One region of the Pelosinus fermentans DSM 17108 genome, then DNA from elsewhere that is predicted to be linked to it. Evidence: riboswitches for the same ligand, from Rfam matches in the RefSeq annotation. Region 1 holds a riboswitch; the other holds the start of a gene.

Evidence for each region. Region 1 has a riboswitch for glycine ahead of gcvT (glycine cleavage system aminomethyltransferase GcvT). Riboswitches for the same ligand answer to the same signal wherever they lie in the genome.
Region 2: it holds a riboswitch for glycine, as region 1 does, so the genes downstream of both, FR7_RS22195 (ABC transporter substrate-binding protein) here and gcvT (glycine cleavage system aminomethyltransferase GcvT) in region 1, are expected to answer to the same signal.

What each region holds. Positions count from the first base shown of each region.
Region 1 is NZ_AKVN02000001.1:3,584,357-3,588,574, reverse strand. It holds gene FR7_RS16645 (SLBB domain-containing protein) at 1-710, shown strand, start outside; gene FR7_RS16640 (BMC domain-containing protein) at 731-1,282, shown strand; glycine riboswitch at 1,632-1,715, shown strand; glycine riboswitch at 1,847-1,936, shown strand; glycine riboswitch at 1,940-2,022, shown strand; gene gcvT (glycine cleavage system aminomethyltransferase GcvT) at 2,093-3,193, shown strand; gene gcvH (glycine cleavage system protein GcvH) at 3,196-3,585, shown strand; gene gcvPA (aminomethyl-transferring glycine dehydrogenase subunit GcvPA) at 3,588-4,218, shown strand, end outside.
Region 2 is NZ_AKVN02000001.1:4,841,950-4,846,167, reverse strand. It holds gene gudD (glucarate dehydratase) at 1-905, shown strand, start outside; partial or broken gene garR (2-hydroxy-3-oxopropionate reductase) at 958-1,851, shown strand; glycine riboswitch at 2,232-2,307, shown strand; glycine riboswitch at 2,316-2,415, shown strand; gene FR7_RS22195 (ABC transporter substrate-binding protein) at 2,670-3,836, shown strand; gene FR7_RS22190 (hypothetical protein) at 4,059-4,218, shown strand, end outside.

The DNA of each region.
Region 1 (4,218 bases):
TGATGGGCAAATTAATTACCTCAGATGCACCCGTTACCAAAACTACAGGAGGTATCTTGGTTTTACCTGTGGATCATTCCTTAATTACACAAAAAAATACAACATGGCAGATGATTGCCAATCGGGCGAAGGCAGTATGCTGTAATTGTTTGGCCTGTACTGATGTTTGCCCGCGCCACCTGTTAGGTCATAGTTTGGAACCTCATCGTATCATGCAGGCGATTGGTAAAGGGCAGATAGGTGAGTCGGCTATTTTTTCTCGTGCTTTGCTGTGTTCAGAATGTGGTGCATGTGATACCTTTGGCTGTTCCATGGGTTTATCTCCCCGCAGAGTGAATGCAGAATTGAAAAAGCAATTGGGAAAAGCCGGGATAAAGAATCCTCATAACAATAAACCACAGCAGGCTCTGTCAACCCGTATAAATCGTTTAATTCCTACCAAACGTTTGACAGCCCGTCTCGGTATTGCTCAATATGATGTAAAAGCACCATTGAGTGCAAACGAAGTGATTGCAAAAGAAGTTACGTTGCCTCTCTCTCAGCATATTGGAGCGCCAGCTTTACCAATTGTTAAAGTAGGAGATATAGTTAAAAAAGGTGATTTAATTGGAACTATACCTGAAGGTGCAGCGGTAGGAGCTAATTTACATGCCAGTATATCAGGAGAGATCTGTAGAGTAGACACTCGTATTGGTATTCGGGCGGTTTAGGATAACAGGGGGGACATAAGATGAAGCGTGCTATTGGTTTATTAGAATTAAAGAATATTACCAGAGGTCTTTTAGCAGCAGATGCCATGCTAAAGGCAGCTAATGTAGAGATCCTCATGGCACAAGCCATGTGCCCTGGCAAGTATGTTGTCATGGTTGCAGGTGATGTGGGAGCTGTCCAAAGCGCAGTCAAAAGCGGAACGGCAGTAAGCGGCGCTGAAAATGTTGTGGATGAATTTATACTTCCTAATTTGCATGACAGTATTTTCCCAGCATTGTCAGGCTGTACCGAAGTCAAAGAAGTAAGATCTCTGGGGGTAATTGAAAGCTATTCTGTAGCGTCTGCGATTATTGCAGCAGATACGGCAGTAAAAGCTTCCAATGTAGAATTGATCGAAGTCCGCCTGGCAAGAGGAATGGGCGGCAAAGCTATGGTGACATTAACTGGCGATGTAGGAGCGGTAACTGCTGCCGTTAAGGCTGGCAGCAATGCCATACATGACAGCGGATTTTTAGTCGATCAACTCGTATTGCCAGCACCTCACAGTGCTTTACATAAAGTCTTATTTTAATAGTAAATTCCACTAAACCTAAAGATCGTGTCTTGACTGGAAAATTCAAAGATACAGAGAATGTCATATCCAACCCGATTGGTTAGAAGCCGTGAATTTCGTGGCTTCTTTTTTACAGGAACTTCCTAGAAAAGAATGATTGTGGGACAAGGAACCTGTCCCTATGTCCCAGAGGTGGTTATAAAAGAGTGGCATAATTTGATTAAAAGCTTAATAAAATAGAATTGCAGACGGAAATGATCGATCCTCACAAATTAAACACAAGTGTTGACAGGTTAAGAGCAATCCTATATACTAAAAACCATAACATTGAAAATTCGAATTATTCACAAACTTAATAATATTCCATGTGAGGGATGCGGGAGAGATCTGATTTCAGGCGCCGAAGGAGCAAAGGCAATAAACTCTCAGGCAAAAGGACCGTATTCTAATGGAACTCTGGAAAGATCGCTATGCGGCACCCAAAGAGTAACCGAGATATTCGGGATTCTCTGGAGGTAAATAAGACAGAGGCCAACTACGTTGGTTTCTGTCTTTTTCGGTTTGGGATTAACTACATACGGAATGATGGTTGCGGGAGAGAACGCTTAACTAGCGTCACCGAAGGAGCAAAGCTTTGTTCAAACTCTCAGGTAAAAAAACCGTAACTGGACCGAACTCTGGAGAGTACACTTCGTAACTGAAAGTGTCGCCGATGGGGAGCCCCGCTGCGGGCGAATCTCTCAGGTAAAAGGACAGAGAACAAGAGTGAGTCTTCACTCTTGTTCTCTGTCCTTTTTAATGTATTAAAGAAAGATTGGAGTGGTTTTCATGACAGTAAAACAGACACCGCTTTATGAGACGCATTTGCGGTATGGTGGCAGAATTGTTGAGTTTGGCGGTTGGTCTCTCCCGGTCCAGTACACTGGAATCAAGAATGAACATCAGACCGTCAGAACAAAAGCAGGAGTATTTGACGTATCCCATATGGGAGAAGTAGTAGTTAATGGACCAGATGCACTAGCCTTTCTGCAAAGGTTAGTAACCAACGATGTCTCCAAACTGGAAAGAAATCAAATACTCTACACACCCATGTGCTATAAGCATGGGGGAACCGTAGACGATCTATTAGTTTACAAAAAGGATGCTGATCATTATCTCCTGGTTATTAATGCGGCAAACATTGAAAAAGATTGGAATTGGATGCGGGAGAATGCCGAAGAATTTGACGTTAATCTTACCAATATTTCTAATGAAACAGCCCAGATCGCCCTGCAAGGACCATTATCAGAGACGATTGTATCGAAATTGACTGATGCACCGCTTTCCGAACTAAAATATTACTGGTTTATGCCTGAAATCGATATTGCTGGCAAAAAAGTATTGTTATCGCGAACTGGATATACGGGAGAAGATGGATTTGAAATTTACTGCTGCCCGGATGATGCTACATATTTATGGGATACAATCATGGAAGTCGGGCGCCCCCTTGGATTGCTTCCCGCTGGTTTAGGTTGTCGTGACACATTGAGATTTGAAGTTTGTTTTCCTTTATATGGGCACGAACTTTCGGCCGATATTTCGCCCATTGAGGCAGGACTCGGAATATTTGTAAAGCTTGATAAGGGGGAATTTAACGGACAAGGAACGCTGCAGGAACAGAAAACCAATGGACCAAAACGCAGAATAGTTGGTTTTGAGATGATTGACCGTGGAGTAGCACGGGCTGAATATCCGATTTTAGTAGAGGGCAGCTATGTTGGAGTGGTAACGACAGGAACTTACGCTCCATCCCTTGATAAAAACCTTGGTTTGGGTATAATTCAAGCTGAATATGCAAAGGTTGGACAAAAAATAGATATTGAAATTCGCGGCAAGAATGTATCCGCCCAAGTCATTTCCAAACCATTTTATAAAAGAGAGGGGAAGTAATAATGAATATTCCAAAAGAACTAAAGTACTCCAAAGATCACGAATGGGTCAAGGTAGAAGGTAACGTTGCTATTATTGGGGTAACTGATTTTGCTCAATCACAGTTAGGTGATGTTGTATTTGTAGAATTGCCAGATGAGTTAAGTACAGTGAAAGTGGGCGATAGCTTTTCTGTCATTGAGTCAGTAAAAGCAGTATCGGATATTTATGCTCCGGTTTCCGGAAAAATTGTAAAAGTGAACCAAGCACTTACGGATTCTCCCGACCTGATCAATCAAGAACCTTATGGTGAAGGTTGGATCGTTGTTATTGAAATGTCTGACAGCAGTGAATTAGATGATCTTTTAGATAGCGATGCATATGCTCAGTTGGCGGCGGAGGGAGGACACTAGAAATGGCTTGGAGTTATCTTCCTCATACAAAAGCTGATAGACGTGAGATGCTAGATGCTGTTGGCGTTGATTCAGTGGAAAAATTATTTGAAGACGTACCAGCTGATTTGCGAATGACCAGGACATTAAATTTGCCGCCAGCCCTGCCTGAACAGGGCTTAGTTAAACATCTCAAAGCACTGGCAAAAGCGAATGCCAATCTTCAGGAATTAACCTGCTTTCTAGGTGCAGGAGCTTATGACCATTATATTCCCAGTGTAGTTCATCATATCATTGGACGCTCTGAATTTTACACTGCCTACACGCAATATCAGCCGGAGATTTCCCAGGGCTACTTGCAGGCGTTATGGGAATACCAGTCAATGATCTGCGAGATTACAGGCATGGAAGTGGCCAATGCCTCCATGTATGATGGCGGTACTGCCGTTGCTGAAGCCGCTATGATGGCGTGTGCCAGTTCTAAGAAAACGGCAATTGTAATGGCCGAGACTGTCCATCCCCATTATCGGGAGACATTTCTGACCTATGCCAAGGATAAAAAGATCGAGCTTAAATTGGCACCATATAGCGATGGTTTGACTGATTTAAACAAGATACCCCAGCTGATAGATGATTCGACAGCGGCTGTTGTCG
Region 2 (4,218 bases), 1.3 Mb from region 1:
AAATGCTGGGGTATCTGTTCTACGTTGGCGACCGCACCAAAACCGATCTACCATATTTGAGTAATCAGGATGCAAAGAATGATTGGTACCGACTGCGCCATGAGGAGGCATTGACTCCGGAGGCTGTTGTCCGGCTGGCTGAAGCTACTCATGAGCTTTACGGTTTTAATGACTTTAAGCTAAAGGGCGGTGTGCTAAGCGGCGATCAAGAGATTGAAGCGGTTACGGCGTTGGCTGAGCGTTTCCCAAAAGCGCGTATTACCATTGATCCGAATGGTGCGTGGTCCTTGGACGAAGCAATTCGATTATGCAGCAATAAACATCACGTATTAGCTTATGCTGAAGATCCTTGTGGAGCTGAGAATGGGTATTCTGGGCGTGAAGTAATGGCTGAGTTTCGGAGGGCGACAGGGCTGCCGACTGCTACCAATATGATCGCTACTGATTGGCGTCAGATGGGGCATACTATTCAGTTACATTCGGTGGATATTCCTTTAGCTGATCCTCACTTCTGGACCATGCAAGGTTCAGTGCGAGTTGCCCAGATGTGTCATGAATGGGGATTAACCTGGGGCTCCCATTCGAATAATCACTTTGACATTTCTCTGGCAATGTTTACCCATGTGGGAGCCGCTGCGCCTGGAAAAATCGCAGCTCTAGATACTCACTGGATTTGGCAGGAAGGTCAGGAACGTTTGACTAAAGAGCCATTTAAAATAGTTGGTGGAATGGTAGCTGTTCCTGATAAGCCAGGTCTGGGAGTCGAAGTAGATATGGTGCAGATTGAGAAAGCACACAAACTCTATGTGGAGAATTGCTTAGGTGCACGGGATGATGCTATGGCGATGCAGTATCTGATTCCAAACTGGAAGTTTGATAATAAACGTCCTTGTCTGGTTCGCTAAGGAAAAGGTAAGAAGTAATACTGGTAACTTGTAATTTAAAAAAGCTGGAGGAGTCAAGAAAATGAGAATTGGATTTATTGGACTAGGAATCATGGGTAAGCCTATGAGTAAAAACTTACTTAAGGCTGGCTATGAACTGATTGTTGTAGATAGGAACCAACAGGCTGTTGATGAAGTGGTAGCCGCAGGAGCCAAGAGTGCAGCTACAGCTAAAGAAGCAGCCCAGCAGGCTGATATTATTATTACCATGCTGCCGAACTCACCACATGTAAAAGAAGTAGTTTTAGGAGAAAATGGTGTACTTGATGGGGCAAAACAAGGTACTGTTTTCATCGATATGAGTTCCATTGCTCCTTTGGTAAGTCGCGAATTAGCAGCAAAACTTGCTGAAAAAGGCGTGGAAATGTTAGATGCTCCCGTAAGCGGCGGCGAACCCAAAGCGATCGATGGTACCATGTCTGTAATGGTTGGCGGCAAGCAAGAAGTATTTGATACATGCTATCCTGTAATGAAGGCCATGGCTGGTTCTGTTGTACGGACCGGTGAAGTGGGTGCAGGAAACGTGACAAAACTTGCTAACCAGGTCATTGTTGCCCTAAATATTGCAGCAGTTTCAGAGGCATTGGTATTAGCCAGCAAAGCAGGGGTAGAACCGGATTTAGTGTACCAGGCAATCCGCGGCGGTTTAGCTGGAAGTACGGTTCTAGATGCCAAAGCACCTCTTATGATGGATCGTAAATTTGATCCGGGATTTCGTATCAACCTTCATATTAAAGATTTAGCGAACGTATTGGAAACATCCCATGATATGGGTGTTCCGCTGCCTCTGACTGCAGCGGTTATGGAAATGATGCAGGCTCTTAAAGTAGATGGCATGGGCGATGGGGATCATAGCAGTTTAGTAAAATATTACGAAAAGATGGCTAAAGTTGAAGTAAAACGCTAGGATTGCTTCGCTGACGCTCGCAATTGACAAAGGACGGGAAGAACGATTTAACCGCAGAGACGCAGAGGACGCTGAGGGGGATTTTTAACCTTATCTATCTTTTCTCTGTGTCCTCTGTGCCTCTGCGGTTCGGCATCTTTACTTCGTGTTCTTCTTTCTCTTCGCATCTTCGCGTTTCAAAAATGTTTTATTTCTCCCGTCTATTTCTGTGTTCTCTGCTCCTGGTGTGGTTCGATTTTGTTTTATATGTTCAGCCAGAATAGAATAAAAAGACAAAGATGCTGAAAAAACTTACTTATTTACTATTGAATTATTTGATGTGTTGTTTTATAATAATACTTACAGCAAATGTACTTGCTACAACTACATATGTTTTCCGGATGAAGTTTGCGGGAGAGTGGCTTAATAGCCCGCCGAAGGAGTAAAACTCTCAGGCACTCGGACCACCGAGTAGAACCGTAAATGGACGGGACTCTGGAGAGACTCTTATACAGGGCGCCGAAGGTGAAACACAGCAATTATATTGCTGACAAATCTCTCAGGCAAAAGGACAGAGACAAATTCGTAATATACGGGGATGATTTAGATCTCTTTATATTGTGATGCTGAAAACGCTTTTAGCGTATTCATTTGTTTATCCAGAGTCAAATCACTTAGTGATTTGACTCTTTGTTTTTTGCTGCTTATTTTTTCATTGATAAATAAGCAGCAAAAGAATCACTCTCACCTAGTCTGACGTGTCTTTGCCGTAGGAAGCATCCAGAGTGCATTAAAGGTGTATTTTGTGCAGTTACATGATTAAAAAGGGAGACGATGATATGAGAAAATCGGGTTTTAAACTTGTGGTGGTATCTCTAGTGGTTTTAGTATTAGCAGGAATGTTGACAGGTTGTGGTGATTCTGCTTCCAAGGATATTAAAATTGGTGTTTTGAATGAAATGACTGGCGGTAATGCTACCATGGGTACCTCATCTGCCAATGGTGCCAAAATGGCAATTAAAGAGGCCAATGAGAAAGGCGGTATTCTTGGAAAGCAAATTCAGGCTGTGATTGCTGATAATAAAAGTGAACCTTCTGAGTCAGCCAACGCGATGACCAAGCTTGCATCTCAGGATAAAGTTGTAGCAGTAACGGGTATTTTTGCGAGCTCTAACGCAATTGCCACCTCTAGTGTGGCAGAGGCGACTAAAGTTCCCTTTGTTGCTGTAGGTGCGACAAACCCTAAGGTAACAGTGGATGAAGCAAGTGGTAAAGTTAAAAATTATACTTTCCGCGTGTGTTTTATCGATCCCTTTCAAGGCACAGTGGGTGCCAATTTTGCGTTGAACACGCTGCATTTGAATAAGGCTGTCATATTAGTAGATAACAGCAGTGATTATAGCAAAGGATTATCTACCTTCTTCAAAGAGGCCTATATAAAAGGCGGCGGGAGTATTTTAGCGGAAGAAGCGTATTTGCAGAAAGATCAGGATTTCAAGACCATCTTAACCAAAATAAAAGCGATAAATGCTGAAATTATTTATATTCCCGGCTATTATGAAGAAGTAGGAAAAATTGTGAAGCAAGCCCGAGAAATTGGTATTACGGTGCCAATACTAGGGGGAGACGGCTGGGACTCACCAAAACTAGTGGAGGTTGGAACTAGCGCAGCACTAAATAATACCTATTTTACCAACCATTATTCGGTGGATGATACCAGTGCTACTTCGCAAGCTTTTGTAGAAGCATATAAAAAACAATATGGCCAAGTGCCGGATGCGATGGCTGTACTAGGCTATGATGCGGCAAATATCATTATTGATGCCATTAAACGCGCCAATAGCCTTGATCCAGAAAAAATTCGTGAAGCCTTGGCTGGGACAAAAGACTATCCAGCAATAACAGGGAGCACAACATTAAATGCTACTCATGATGCAGTAAAAAGTGTTGTAATTATTGAAATGAAAGATGGCAAACAAGTGTTTAAAGCAACTGTTAAACCTTAGTAAATCAATTTATTATAATTTCACCATCGTAATTTAAGATTGTCTAAGAACTGGAAAAAGATCATGCATTGATAGCATGGTCTTTTTTCAATTAAGGATGTATAAAAATAATTCTGCTTTTTTCACATTTCCTCTATTGGAGGCATACCATATATAAAAGATATAAAAGGAAGAAGTTTAATCGATTAAACTTTATATAGTATTTTCATAAGGAGGGATAGTGTGGAAGAGGATAGAAAATCAAAATATTGCGATGGCTGCTGTGATCTCATATTTGAAACATTGTCAGCCAATCGACCGCCTGCGATTGCTTTGTCATTTTGGCTGCAGGCCACCGCTACAGGTGAAATTTGTGGCAGAGGAAATGAAGGGCATATTCAAA